4 regions of the Streptomyces sp. NPDC055506 genome follow, and region 4 is predicted to be linked to each of the others. Evidence: riboswitches for the same ligand, from Rfam matches in the RefSeq annotation. Region 4 holds a riboswitch; each other region holds the start of a gene.
What was found. Region 4 has a riboswitch for cobalamin ahead of ACWIF2_RS18995 (cobalamin biosynthesis protein). Riboswitches for the same ligand answer to the same signal wherever they lie in the genome.

Region 1 (3,199 bases), on a different contig from region 4:
GGCGGCGCTGCGCGTGGTGCCCAGCTTCGCCGCGAGCTCCGGCACGGACGGGTCGGAGAGCGTGCACAGCACGTCGTTGTCGGCGGGCAGCCGCTTGCGCGTCACGCCGCTGGCCACCATCTGCACATCGGTGAAGATGGGCGCGCCGGCGCGCAGGGCCTCACGGGCGCGGGCCACGACGGCCGGGGAGTAGGCCAGGTCCCGTACGAGGTCGACCATCCCGCAGGCGTGGATCATCCGGACCGTGACCTGGCTGACCTCGGCGGGCAGGGCCGTGAGGTCCGCCTCCGCGCGGATGGTGGCGAAGGACTGGCGGTAGATGGCCGGGCCGTCCTTCTCGTAGTCGTACGTGGTCACGGTGTTCTTCTCGCTGCCTTCGGTCGTCGTACGGGTCATGTCGTCGTCAGGGTCATGAGGCGATCGCCGCCAGGGCGGAGGCGAGTCGGGCAGGGGCGTCCAGGGAGGTGGTCCGGGGTTCCTGACCGCTCACGGCGGTGGAGAGCAGGTAGCCGCCTTCCGGAGCGGCGACCACGTCGACGCGGTCGCCCCGGGGGTGTCCGCAGCGGCGTTCGCACCCGGACCAGTACAAGGGGAGGCCGCCCGGCTCGATCGCGTCGAGAGCCTCGGCCGCGTCGGTCCGTACGTCCGCCCGCGACTTGGCGCAGCCGGGACTGCCGATACACGCACCGACGCGCAGCCAGGGGGAGTCCGGGTCGGTGACCAGGCCGGTGGCGGCGAGGCGGGCGAGGGATTCGTCCGGGTCCGTTCCGGGTGTGGGAAGAACCACACCGCGCCACGGGGTGAGACGCAGCTCACCCGCGGCGACGTACGTCAGCTCCCGCCACTGGTGCGCCGAGAGCCGTCCCAGGGGAACGTGCACGGAGAGGCCGGCACCGTGGGGCCCCGGGGGCGGACCGGCCGTGCGGCCGGTCTCCCGGCTGCGCCGCTCGTGCCGGACACCCTCGGCCCGTAGCCGCTGACCGACCGCGTCGAGCAACTCGTCGCCGGAGAGGGGCAGTTCATCCACGCGCCAGACGCGGTCCCCACTCGTCCGCGCCGCCTCCAGGAAGACCTCCGCGGCCGTCAACGCGGCCCGGGCCGCTACCTCGACACCGACGCGCAGCGCTTCCCCGGCCGCTCCGAGCGCGAGTTCCGCGCCGCCGTCCGCCGTCGCCCGTACCGTCACATCGGCACCGAGTCCGGCCACGTCACCGCGTCCGTCGTCGAGCGCGAACAGAAAACGCCCCGACAGGTCCCGCGCCGCCTCGCTCGCGCACAACGCCGCGTCCAGGGCCGTCAGCCAGGGGCGTACGTCCAGCACACCCCGCCCGTCGAGACCGGACAGCGGCGAGGCCACGATGTTGCGCACCCGCTCGTGCCCACGCGAGGGCAGCAACCCGGCCGCGTCCAGCAACTCGGCCAGCTCCCCGGCGCATCCGTCGGGCAGACCGCGCAGTTGCGCGTTGCCGCGCGAGGTCAGATGCAGGTCTCCGTCGCCCAGCCGTTCGGCCACGTCCACGAGCGTCCGCGCCTGCGCAACGGTCAGCACCCCACCGGGAATCCGGACGCGGGCGAGCGCTCCGTCGTCCGCCGCGTGCAGCCGCAGCGTCCCTGGACAGGCGTCACCGCGGTCGCGTGGGACCGCTGTGGCCTGGGTCGATGAGCGCTGGGCAGCCGTGGACATGGCGGCGAGCATACCTACCATCACACCTGGTGTATGCCGTGCCCTCTTCCCCTGGCACTTACTATGATCGCGGCGGATCATCCGGTCCGCCATCGCCACGACGGCGACAGGGGAGGAAGCCGGTGCGAGTCCGGCGCGGTCCCGCCACTGTGAGTCCGGCCCATGCGGCCGGGCGAGTCAGGAACTCCCTTTCCCAGGCTCTCGGCTTCGCCCGAGCAGGGGAGACCCCATTTCGACACCACCCGGGGCGCGGACACCCCGAGGAAGGCCCGACGCCGCATGCTGCATTCATCCGGGGGACGACCCCCGCACCCCCGCATCTTGCTCCTGTCGACGTCCGACACTGACCTGCTGAGCGCCCGCGCGGCCGCCGGCCCGGTGTCCTACCGTTTCGCGAACCCCTCCCGTCTCGCCCTCGACGACCTCCCCGGCCTCCTCGACGGGACCGACCTGGTCGTCGTACGCCTCCTCGGCGGCATCCGGGCCTGGCAGGACGGCCTCGACCTGCTGCTGGCCGACGGCCGCCCGGTGGTCGTGCTCACCGGCGAACAGGCTCCGGACGCTCAGCTGATGGAGGCCTCCACCGTCCCCGTCGGCATCGCCGCCGAGGCGCACGCCTACCTCGCCCACGGCGGCCCGGCCAACCTGGAGCAGCTCGCCCGCTTCCTCTCCGACACGGTCCTGCTGACCGGCCACGGCTTCGAGGCTCCGGCGGCGGCACCCACCTGGGGACCGCTGGAGCGCACGCCCCGCGACGGCGCCGACGGTCCGACCGTCGCCGTGCTCTACTACCGGGCCCACCACATGAGCGGCAACACCGCTTTCGTCGCCGCCCTGTGCGACGCGATCGAGGACGGGGGCGGCCGGGCCCTGCCCCTGTACGTCGCCTCCCTGCGCGCCCCCGAGCCCGAGCTGATCGAGGAACTCCGTTCGGCCGACGCGATCATCACCACGGTCCTCGCCGCGGGTGGCACCAAGCCCGCCGCGGCCTCGGCCGGCGGTGATGACGAGTCCTGGGACGCCGGTGCGCTCACCGAGCTGGACGTCCCGATCCTCCAGGCCCTGTGCCTCACGGGTTCGCGTGCCGCCTGGGAGGAGAACGACGAGGGCGTCTCCCCGCTCGACGCGGCCAGCCAGATCGCCGTCCCCGAGTTCGACGGCCGCCTGATCACCGTCCCGTTCTCCTTCAAGGAGATCGACGAGGACGGCCTCCCGGCCTACATCGCCGACCCGGAGCGCGCCGCCCGTGTCGCCGGAATCGCCGTACGCCACGCCCGGCTCCGCCACATCCGGCCCGCCGACAAGCGCCTCGCGCTGGTCCTGTCTGCCTACCCGACCAAGCACTCCCGCATCGGCAACGCGGTCGGCCTCGACACTCCCGCCAGCGCGGTGGCCCTGCTGCGGCGACTGCGCGAGGAGGGCTACGACTTCGGCACGGACGCCGAGGTGCCGGGCCTGGCCTCCGGCGACGGCGACGAGCTGATCCGCGCGCTGATCGACGCGGGCGGCCACGAC
Region 2 (3,199 bases), on a different contig from region 4:
CCTCCCGGTTCCGTCTGGAGGCCCAGACCGCCGGGCGTCTCAACCACCCCCACCTGGTCGGTGTCTGGGACTTCGGCGAGTACGACAACCGGCTGTACCTGGTGATGGAACTGGTCGACGGCGACAGCCTCGCCGGGGTGCTGGCCGCCTCCGGCGCGCTTTCCGCAGAGCGGGTGGCGGATCTCGCCGCGCAGGCCGCCGCCGGGCTCGCCGCCGCACACGCGCAGGGCATCGTCCACCGTGACATCAAGCCCGCCAACCTCCTGCTGGACGCCCACGGCACCCTGAAGATCGGCGACTTCGGCATCGCCCGCTTCCTCGACGACCCCGGCGCCGCGCTCACCGCCACCGGTCAGATCGTCGGCACCGGCCTCTATCTCGCACCCGAACGCGCCCTGGGCCAGCCGGCCGGTCCCGCCTCCGACATGTACTCCCTGGGGTGCCTGCTCTACCAACTCCTCAGCGGACGGCCGCCGTTCCAGGCGGACACCGCCGTCGCGCTCCTCCACCAGCATCTCGACTCCGCGCCCGTTCCGCCCCGCGAGCTCGGAGTCGCCGGGCTCCCGCCGGCCTTCGAGAACTACCTCCTCGGCCTGCTCGCCAAGCAGCCCGAGGACCGGCCCACCGCCCAGCAGACCGCCGAGTGGTTCGCCGGGGGCGCCTGGCGAGGGCTGCCCGAGCCGCTGCCGGAGGCCGCGCCCCCGGTGACGTCCGCCATGCCCGGGCCGTATCCGGCCACCGAAACCCGCAACCCGGCCACCTACGCGCTGCCCGGCGCCCCGGGGCTGCGCACCGGCCGCACGCCCCAGGCCGGCCGTTCGCGCCGCGCCGCACCCCGGGGCGGCCAGGACAACCGCCGCAGGGCGGCCGCGACGATCGCCGCCGCGGCGCTCTTCGCCGCCGCGATGCTCGCCGGCATGCTGTGGTTCTCGCCCGACAACACCGCGACGGAGGGCACGGAACCCGACGTGTCTCCCTCCGCGAGCAGCCCCGCCGCCACACCGTCCGCGGACTCCCCCTCGCCCCTCTCCTCCGATCCCGCGGAGGACACGGCTCCGGGCAGCGGCACTCCGGCCACCGGCACAGTGGCCGATATCACCCCGTCCACCACCGCGCCTCCTCCCCCGACCCCCGTCGAAGCGACGCCCAGCCCCACGGCTCCGGCGCAGGAGACGGCCGACCCACCGCAAAAGGCGGACAAACCCCGGCAGGAGAAGCCCCGTCAGACGTGGGAGGACGGGGACGACGATGACGACGGGGGCGACGACTGAGCGGCCCTGCGCCGGTGTGCGAGCGGACGCCCCCTCGCGCGCCCCCTCGGGTGGCTTGTCATCGTCCTTATCTCGGCATTACTGTCACCACGCCTTGGTGAACGGGAAATCCGGTGTGATGCCGGTGCGGCCCTCGCCACTGTGAATCGGGAAGTCCGGCTCCGGCCCTCACGGGCAGCCACTGGGTTCTTCGGAACCCGGGAAGGCGGAGTACGGGCGGTGGTACCCGTCAGCCAGGAGACCGGCCAAGGCACGTCAACCATCCACGAGGTGCTGGAGAGGGTCTGCTGAGCCATGCACATAGCCGAGGGTTTTCTGCCACCCGCACACGCGGTCGCCTGGGGCGTCGCGTCGGCACCGTTCGTCGTCCACGGGGTCCGGTCGCTCACCCGTGAGGTGCGCGAGCACCCCGAGAGCACCCTGCTCCTCGGCGCCTCCGGTGCCTTCACCTTCGTCCTGTCCGCCCTGAAGCTTCCGTCGGTCACCGGCAGTTGCTCCCACCCCACCGGAACGGGCCTGGGAGCCATCCTGTTCCGGCCGCCCATCATGGCGGTGCTGGGCACCATCACCCTGCTCTTCCAGGCACTGCTGCTCGCCCACGGCGGTCTGACCACGCTCGGCGCCAACGTCTTCTCCATGGCGATCGTCGGACCCTGGGCCGGATACGCCGTGTACAAGCTGCTGCGGCGGTACGACGTGCCGCTGATGGTCGCGGTCTTCTTCGGGGCGTTCTTCGCCGACCTGTCCACCTACTGCGTCACCAGCGTGCAGCTGGCGCTCGCCTTCCCCGACCCGGGCAGCGGGTTCGTGGGCGCGCTCGGCAAGTTCGGCACCATCTTCGCCGTCACCCAGATCCCGCTCGCGGTGAGCGAGGGGCTGCTGACGGTGCTCGTGATGCGGCTGCTCGTGCAGTCCAGCAAGGGCGAACTGACCCGGCTGGGCGTGCTCCTCGCCAAGAAGCAGTCCGTGACCGAGACCGAGGCGGCGACCCGATGAAGAAGAACACGAAGATCAACCTCCTGCTGCTGCTCGCCGTGGCCGCGCTCGCCGTACTGCCGCTCGCGCTCGGCCTCGGCGACCACAAGGAGGAGCCGTTCACGGGCGCCGACGGCGAGGCGGAGACGGCGATCACCGAGATCGAGCCGGACTACAAGCCCTGGTTCTCGCCGCTGTACGAACCGCCGTCCGGTGAGATCGAGTCGGCCCTGTTCTCCCTCCAGGCCGCGCTCGGCGCCGGTGTCCTCGCCTACTACTTCGGTCTGCGCCGGGGCCGGCGGCAGGGTGAGCAGCAGGCGCGGGACGCCGGCAGTGCGGCAGCCGGCACCGCCGAGGAGTCCACGGCCGAAAGGGCCTGAGCCGCGTGCTGCCGATCGACGCGGCGGCGCACAGCAGTCGCTGGCGCCGCCGCCATCCCGTGGACAAGGCAGTGCTCGGTCTCGGGCTCACCGTGCTGGCCATCTCGCTGCCGCCCTGGCCGGGCGCTGCGCTGGTGCTCGTGACGGCCGTGTGCCTGCTGCTGGGGCCGGCCGGTGTGCCCGGGCGCCGGCTGTGGCGGGCCTACCGGGTGCCGCTGGGCTTCTGCGTCACCGGCGCGGTCACCCTGCTCGTCCAGGTCGGCGGCCCGGAAGGCTTCGTCTCCCTCGCCGACGACGGGCCCCTCCGGGCCGGGGAGCTGCTGCTGCGCACCTCGGCGGCCTCCCTTGGGGTGCTGCTGTTCGCCTTCACCACGCCCATGTCCGACCTGCTGCCGCGCCTGGTCCGGGCGGGCGTCCCGGCGCCCGTCGTCGATGTCGCGCTCGTGACGTACCGCATGAGCTTTCTGCTGCTGGACTCCGTGCGCCGGATCCGCGACGCGCAGGCCGCCCGGCTCGGGCACACCACGCGGGCCGCCGCCTGGCGTTCGCTGGGCGGACTCGGCGCCACCGCGT
Region 3 (3,199 bases), on a different contig from region 4:
GGCGAGCAGCGCCAGCCAGCCGACGCCGTAGTCGTGCCGCGCGACCCGGACCCGCTCCGGCGCCAGCGCGGCCCGCGTCACTCCGCGCGCCCCGTCGCAGCCGGCCACGAAGTCGCAGTGCGCGACCCGCCGTTCACCCGTCTCCGGGCAGGTGTACGACACGGACGGCCGGTCGGTGTCGATGTCGTGCACCGCTACATCCCGGACCCCGAAGCGGATCTCCCCGCCGCGCACGTCGGCGTACTCGCGCACCAGGTCCGTCACCAGCAAAGGCTGCGGGTAGACGAAATGGTGACTGCCCGTCATCTCGCCGTAGCGGAACCGGTACCGCTCCCCGTCGAAGCGGAACTCGCACGCGGTGTGCAGCTCCGCGCGGTCCAGCAGGTTCCGGGCGAGGCCCCGCTTCTCCAGGCCCCGCACGGCCCACTCCTCGATGACCCCGGCCCGGGGCCGCTGTTCGATGAACTCCCGGGTCTCGGTCTCCAGCACCAGACAGTTCACGCCGGCGGCCCGCAGGATGTTGCCGACGGTCAGCCCGGCGGGACCGGCGCCCACGACGACGACGGGGAAGCGCTGCGGGGCATCGGAGTTCGAAGGGGAGGAGGCGTGGGTCATGCGCTCGATTATGAAGGCCCGAGCCGCGGGATCTCGATCGCCGGGCAGCGGTCCATCACCATCTCCAGGCCCGCGGCCCGGGCGCGGTCGTACGCCGCCGCGTCGACGACGCCGAGCTGGAACCACACCGCCCCGGCGCCCTTCGCGACCGCCTCGTCCGCGACCGCTCCGGCGAGGTCGCTGTTCACGAACACGTCCACGACGTCCACGTCGAAGGGGATGTCCGCCAGACTCGCGTACCCCTGCTCGCCGTGCACGGTCTCCGCCTTGGGGTGCACGGGCACGACGCGCTTGCCGTACCGCTGGAGCACCGCGGCGACGCCGTACGCCGCGCGCTGCCGGTTCGACGACAGGCCCACCACGGCCCAGGTGTCGCCGAGCTCGGTGAGGATCCTGCGGACCGTTGCGTCGTCGCCGTACACCGGCGGCCTCCTCGGGAGTCGCGGAAAAGCTGCTGTCCGGGCAACGACGCGGGGCGCGCGGTGATTCCCCGATGCCACCGTGATAGCTTGCCGAGGCCAGTCGAACCCATGTACGTGGGTCAGGGAATCCGGTGCGAATCCGGAACTGACGCGCAGCGGTGAGGGGGACGGGCGGGGCCGCGGCCACTGTACGGCTGGACGTCGTACGGGAAGGCGCCCCGCACCGGGTGAACCCGAGTCCGAAGACCTGCTGGCGGCCCCCGCGGCCGGCCGGCGGTGGGGGAGCACCGTACGACCGGGCTCCGCGATCGGGCCCTCGACGACTGAGGACTGGTTTCCTTGCCCCTCGCCCGACCCGCCCGTGCCGCCGTCCTGCTCGCGACCGGCTCCCTGCTCATCAGCGGCTGCGGAGGCTCGAAGACCCCCACGGCCGAGGCCGCCGCCACCCTCGACAACTGCGGCCGTAAGGTCCGGGTCGACAAGGCGCCCCGGCACGCCGTCTCCCTCAACCAGGGCACCACCGAGATCCTGCTCTCCCTCGGTCTCGCCGACCGGATAGCCGGCACGGCCACCTGGACCGACCCCGTGATGAAGGGGCTGGAGAAGGCCAACGCGAAGGTGCCGCGCATCGCCGAGAACAACCCCTCCTTCGAACGGGTCCTGGACTCCGAGCCCGATTTCGTCGCCGCGTCCTTCGTCTCCACCCTCGGCAAGGGCGGCGTCGCCACCCGCGACCAGTTCGAGAAGCTCGGCGTGCCCACGTACGTCTCCCCGTCCGACTGTGCAGGCAAGGACAACTCGGGCGGCGGCGACGGCAAGCGGGACAAGGCGCTGGGCATCGACGCCGTCTACGGCGAGGTGCGGGACCTCGCGACCGTGTTCGGAGTGAAGGACCGCGGCGACACACTCGTGGCCTCCCTCCAGCAGCGGATGAAGAAGGCCACGCGGGGCGTCGACGCCTCCGGTGTCTCCCTGCTGTACTGGTTCGCCAACTCCGAGTCGCCCTACCTGGCCGGCTGCTGCGGAGCGCCCGGCATCATGACCCGCGCCCTCGGCGCGAAGAACGTCTTCGACGACACCCACGAGGAGTGGCCACAGGTCAACTGGGAGACCGTCGCCGACCGCAACCCCGACGTCCTCGTCATCGGCGACCTGACCCGCGACTCGGAGACCGCCGAGTCGGCGAAGCGCAAGATCGCCTTCCTGGAGTCCAACCCGGTCACCAAGAACATGGACGCCGTCAAGCACAAGCGGTACGTGCTGCTCAGCGGACAGGCCATGAACCCGACCATCCGCACGGTCGAGGGCGTGGAGAAGGTCGCGGCCGGACTGCGTGAGTTCGGGCTCGTGAAGTGACCGTGCGCGGACCGGCGCTCGCCGCCGGGGGCGCCTTGCTGCTGGTGGCCTCCGTGGCCCTGGCGATCACCATCGGACCGGCCGACATCAGGGTCGGGGACGTGTGGTCCGTCGTCGCGTCCCACCTCGGGATCGGCAGCTCCGGTCTGACGCCGATCCGGGACGGGATCGTCTGGCAGCTGCGGCTGCCGCGCACCCTGCTCGCGGCCGTGTGCGGGGCGGGACTCGCCGTGTGCGGGGCCGTGATGCAGTCCCTGCTGCGCAACCCGCTCGCCGACCCGTTCGTGCTCGGGGTGTCCTCGGGCGCCTCCACCGGCGCGGTCGTCATCGTCGTGCTGGGCGTGGGCGGCGGTGCCGTCTCGGTGTCCGCCGGCGCGTTCCTCGGCGCCCTGGTCTCCTTCGCGCTGGTCCTGCTGCTCAGCCACACCCTCGGCGACACCACCGACCGGGTCGTCCTCGCGGGCGTCGCCGCCATGCAGCTGTTCTCCGCGCTGACCTCCTTCGTCGTGCTGACCGCCGCCGACGCCGAGACCACCCGGGGCGTGCTGTTCTGGCTCCTGGGCTCGCTCGGCGGGGCCGGCTGGACCGACGTGTGGCTGTGCTTCGCGGTCCTGGCCGTGGCGCTGGTGGTGTGTCTGTCGTACGCCCGCACGCTCGACGCCTTCGCGTTCGGGCAGGACGCGGCGGCCGCGCTCGGGGTGTCCGTGGCCCGCACCCGCCTGGTGCTGCTGTGCGTCACGGCCCTGCTCACGGCCGCCCTGGTCAGCTCGGCCGGGGCGATCGGCTTCGTCGGGCTGGTCCTGCCG
Region 4 (3,199 bases):
CGTGCCGGAACGGCAGAACGCCGTACGTGTGCCGCCCGGTGAGGCCGTGCAGCATGTCGAGCCCCGGCTCCAGCAGGGAGACGTCCCCGCGGAACTTGTTCACGAGGAACCCGGCGACACACTCCTGGTCCTCGCGCGACAGCAGGGCGACGGTCCCGAAGAACGAGGCGAAGACCCCGCCCCGGTCGATGTCGCCGACGACGAGTACGGGGAGGCCGGCGTTGCGGGCGATCCCCATGTTGACGATGTCCGTCCGCCGCAGATTGATCTCGGCGGGAGAACCGGCCCCCTCACAGATCACCGCGTCATACGTGCCCCGCAACCGCTCCAGGCAGTCCAGCACCGTCCCGAGCAGCCTCTGCTGCCGCCCTCCGTGGTACCCGCGCGCACTGAGTTCCCCGACCGGCTTGCCCAGCAGCACGACCTGGCTGCTCTGCTCGCCGCCGGGCTTGAGCAGCACGGGATTCATCAGCGCGGTCGGCTCCACCCGGCACGCCTGCGCCTGCATGGCCTGCGCCCGCCCGATCTCGGCGCCTTCCCGCGTCACGAACGAATTCAGGGACATGTTCTGCGCTTTGAAGGGCGCGACCTTGACGCCCTGCCGAACCAGCCATCGGCAGATCCCGGCGGTCACGACGCTCTTGCCCGCGTCGGAGGTGGTGCCGGCGACGAGAAGCCCACCGCCCGTCATGACGTACGCCCCTTCACGAAGTGGCGCGCGGCGACACAGACGCCGAGCGCGAGCCAGCCGACACGCCTGGACAGCCGTACGGCCCGTTCGATGTCCCGGGTTTCGACGCCGCGCCCCGCGCCGTTGAGGACGGGCCGGTGCTCGACGCGCCCGCCGTAGGACAGGGTCCCGCCGAGCCGCACCCCGAGCGCCCCCGCGAACGAGGCCTCCACGGGCCCGGCGTTGGGACTCGGATGCTTGGCGGCGTCGGCACGCCAGGCCGTCACGGCTCCCCGCGGATCGCCCCCGGACACGGCCGCGAGCGCGGCGGTCAGCCGGGCCCCGGGCCACCCCGCGACATCGTCAAGCCGTGCGGAGGCCCAGCCGTAGCGCCGGTACCGCGCCGACTTGTGCCCGACCATGGCGTCGAGGGTGTTGACGGCCCGGAACCCGACAAGCCCCGGCACGCCACCTATCGCCCCCCACACGAGCGCCCCCACGACGGCGTCGGAGGTGTTCTCCGCGACGGACTCGACGACGGCCCGGGCGATCCCGTCGGCGTCCAGGGCCTGCGGATCCCGTCCGCACAGATGCGGCAGCCGCGCACGGGCCGCGTCGACGTCCCCGGCTTCCAGGGCGCGCCCGATGGCCTGAGCCTCCCGCGCGAGCGAAGTCCCCCCGACGACGGCCCAGGTGGCGACAGCGGTCAGTCCGACAGCAGCGGGGGCGGAGGTACGCACGGCACGCGCGGCGACGGCCCCCAGCGCGACGGCCCCGCCCGCGCACACCACGGTGTGCAGCGTGCCCCATCCCCGGTGGTCCCGCCACAACACCCGCTCCACGGCACCCGCGGCCCGCCCGAACGCGGCGACCGGATGGCCCCGGCGAGGATCGCCGAGCAGCAGATCACCGATCAGACCGACGGCGGCACCGTACGCGTGAACGCGACCGGCACCCACGGGCTCAGCCGGCCACGGGGGCGGACAACGGTGGGGTACTGACCCTCGATCGGCAGCCGAACATGGCGATATGTCCTCACTCAGGGTGTCCACGCCCTGGTTCGACGAGACCGGCGGTGAGAGTTCCTGGCTCCCGGGGGTTGTCGCCCCGGTGACAGTGGCGGGACCGCGCCGGACTTCCACCGGCTTCCTCTCCTGCCGCCGTATTGGCCCCGGCAGTCCACCACGGCCGCGAACCGCCGTCAACTTGCCGTTGACCTGCGAGGGGAGAGTGTGGACAAGCCCACACCGCTTGCCTCGCAGAGGGTGTGGGCGGCCGCCCCGCACACGCAACCGGGCGGCCCGGGACCGAAGTCCAGTGCCGCCCGGCGAAAAGACGATCGCGGTCAGGCCACGATCAGATAGATCCCGTACCCGACAGCCGCCGCACACGCCGCGAAGCACGCGTACGCACCCGTCACCGCGAGCCCCGCGGACCCGCCCGCCGCCACCGCCCGCTCGCGGCGCGACAGGCCGGTGATGCCGAGGGTGAACAGGCCGACGAGGGTCACGGTGGCCACGAGGCTGACGCCGAAGACGGAGCCGAGGGTCGCCCAGTCGATCTTCATCTCAGAGATTCTTCCTTGTCACCGGGTAGGCGGGATCAGACCGAGGTGGTCGTGGTGGAGGGCTTGCGATCGGCCTGGGCCGGGATCGTGGCGGCCAGTTCCTCGGACGGGCCCGCCGGAGGCGGCGTCACGGCGGCGATGGCGGTGGTCACGACGCCGGCCGGCTCCTCGTCGACCTCGTTGACGTTCGTGTGGTCGACGACCTCGCGGCGCGACAGCTTCCAGATCACCGCGCTGGAGGCGATCAGGAAGATCGCCACGACCGCCGTGCCCCAGTTCCCGAAGCCGGTCACGTACTCGGCGAGCGCGCCCACCAGGGCCGCCGCCGGCAGCGTCAGACCCCAGGCGACGAACATCCGCGTCGCCGTCGACCAGCGGACCACGCCGCCCTTGCGGCCGAGCCCCGCGCCCATCACCGCGCCGGACACGGAGTGGGTGGTGGAGAGGGAGAAGCCGAGGTGCGAGGAGGCCAGGATGACCGTCGCCGCGCTGGTCTGGGCGGCGAAGCCCTGCTGCGGCTGGAGGTCGGTCAGGCCCTTGCCCATGGTGCGGATGATGCGCCAGCCGCCGAGGTAGGTGCCGAGCGCGATGGCGATACCCGCCGAGAGGATGACCCACATGGGCGGGTCGGAGTCGGGGGCGACGGCGCCGCCGGCGACCAGGGCGAGGGTGATGACACCCATCGTCTTCTGGGCGTCGTTGGTGCCGTGGGCCAGCGAGACCAGGCCCGCGGAGGCGATCTGGCCGGCGCGGTAGCCCTTCTTGGAGGCCTCGCCGTCGGCTTTCTTGCCGAGGGAGTACGTCAACCGGGTGGCGAGCATCGCCGCGATGCCCGCGACCAGCGGGGCGGCGATCGCCGGGATCAGCACCTTGGTGACCAGCACGTCACCGTGCACCGCGCCGACACCCGCCGAAGCGATCGTGGCGCCGATCAGGCCGCCCATCAGGGCGTGCGACGAACT

Region 1: linked by a shared signal. The riboswitch ahead of cobN (cobaltochelatase subunit CobN) and the one ahead of ACWIF2_RS18995 (cobalamin biosynthesis protein) in region 4 are both predicted to bind cobalamin.
Region 2: linked by a shared signal. The riboswitch ahead of ACWIF2_RS03165 (energy-coupling factor ABC transporter permease) and the one ahead of ACWIF2_RS18995 (cobalamin biosynthesis protein) in region 4 are both predicted to bind cobalamin.
Region 3: linked by a shared signal. The riboswitch ahead of ACWIF2_RS03565 (ABC transporter substrate-binding protein) and the one ahead of ACWIF2_RS18995 (cobalamin biosynthesis protein) in region 4 are both predicted to bind cobalamin.

What each region holds. Positions count from the first base shown of each region.
Region 1 is NZ_JBSHKH010000237.1:2,412-5,610, reverse strand. Features, by position in the region: partial or broken gene ACWIF2_RS39890 (precorrin-8X methylmutase) at 1-396, opposite strand, end outside; gene cobG (precorrin-3B synthase) at 410-1,696, opposite strand; cobalamin riboswitch at 1,741-1,891, shown strand; gene cobN (cobaltochelatase subunit CobN) at 1,964-3,199, shown strand, end outside.
Region 2 is NZ_JBSHKH010000004.1:147,004-150,202, forward strand. Features, by position in the region: gene ACWIF2_RS03160 (serine/threonine-protein kinase) at 1-1,271, shown strand, start outside; cobalamin riboswitch at 1,350-1,535, shown strand; gene ACWIF2_RS03165 (energy-coupling factor ABC transporter permease) at 1,566-2,267, shown strand; gene ACWIF2_RS03170 (energy-coupling factor ABC transporter substrate-binding protein) at 2,264-2,626, shown strand; gene cbiQ (cobalt ECF transporter T component CbiQ) at 2,632-3,199, shown strand, end outside.
Region 3 is NZ_JBSHKH010000005.1:74,400-77,598, forward strand. Features, by position in the region: gene ACWIF2_RS03555 (4-hydroxybenzoate 3-monooxygenase) at 1-615, opposite strand, end outside; gene ACWIF2_RS03560 (CoA-binding protein) at 624-1,037, opposite strand; cobalamin riboswitch at 1,118-1,306, shown strand; gene ACWIF2_RS03565 (ABC transporter substrate-binding protein) at 1,377-2,393, shown strand; gene ACWIF2_RS03570 (FecCD family ABC transporter permease) at 2,390-3,199, shown strand, end outside.
Region 4 is NZ_JBSHKH010000045.1:30,371-33,569, forward strand. Features, by position in the region: gene ACWIF2_RS18990 (cobyric acid synthase) at 1-691, opposite strand, end outside; gene ACWIF2_RS18995 (cobalamin biosynthesis protein) at 688-1,629, opposite strand; cobalamin riboswitch at 1,731-1,869, opposite strand; gene ACWIF2_RS19000 (hypothetical protein) at 2,016-2,237, opposite strand; gene ACWIF2_RS19005 (anion permease) at 2,273-3,199, opposite strand, start outside.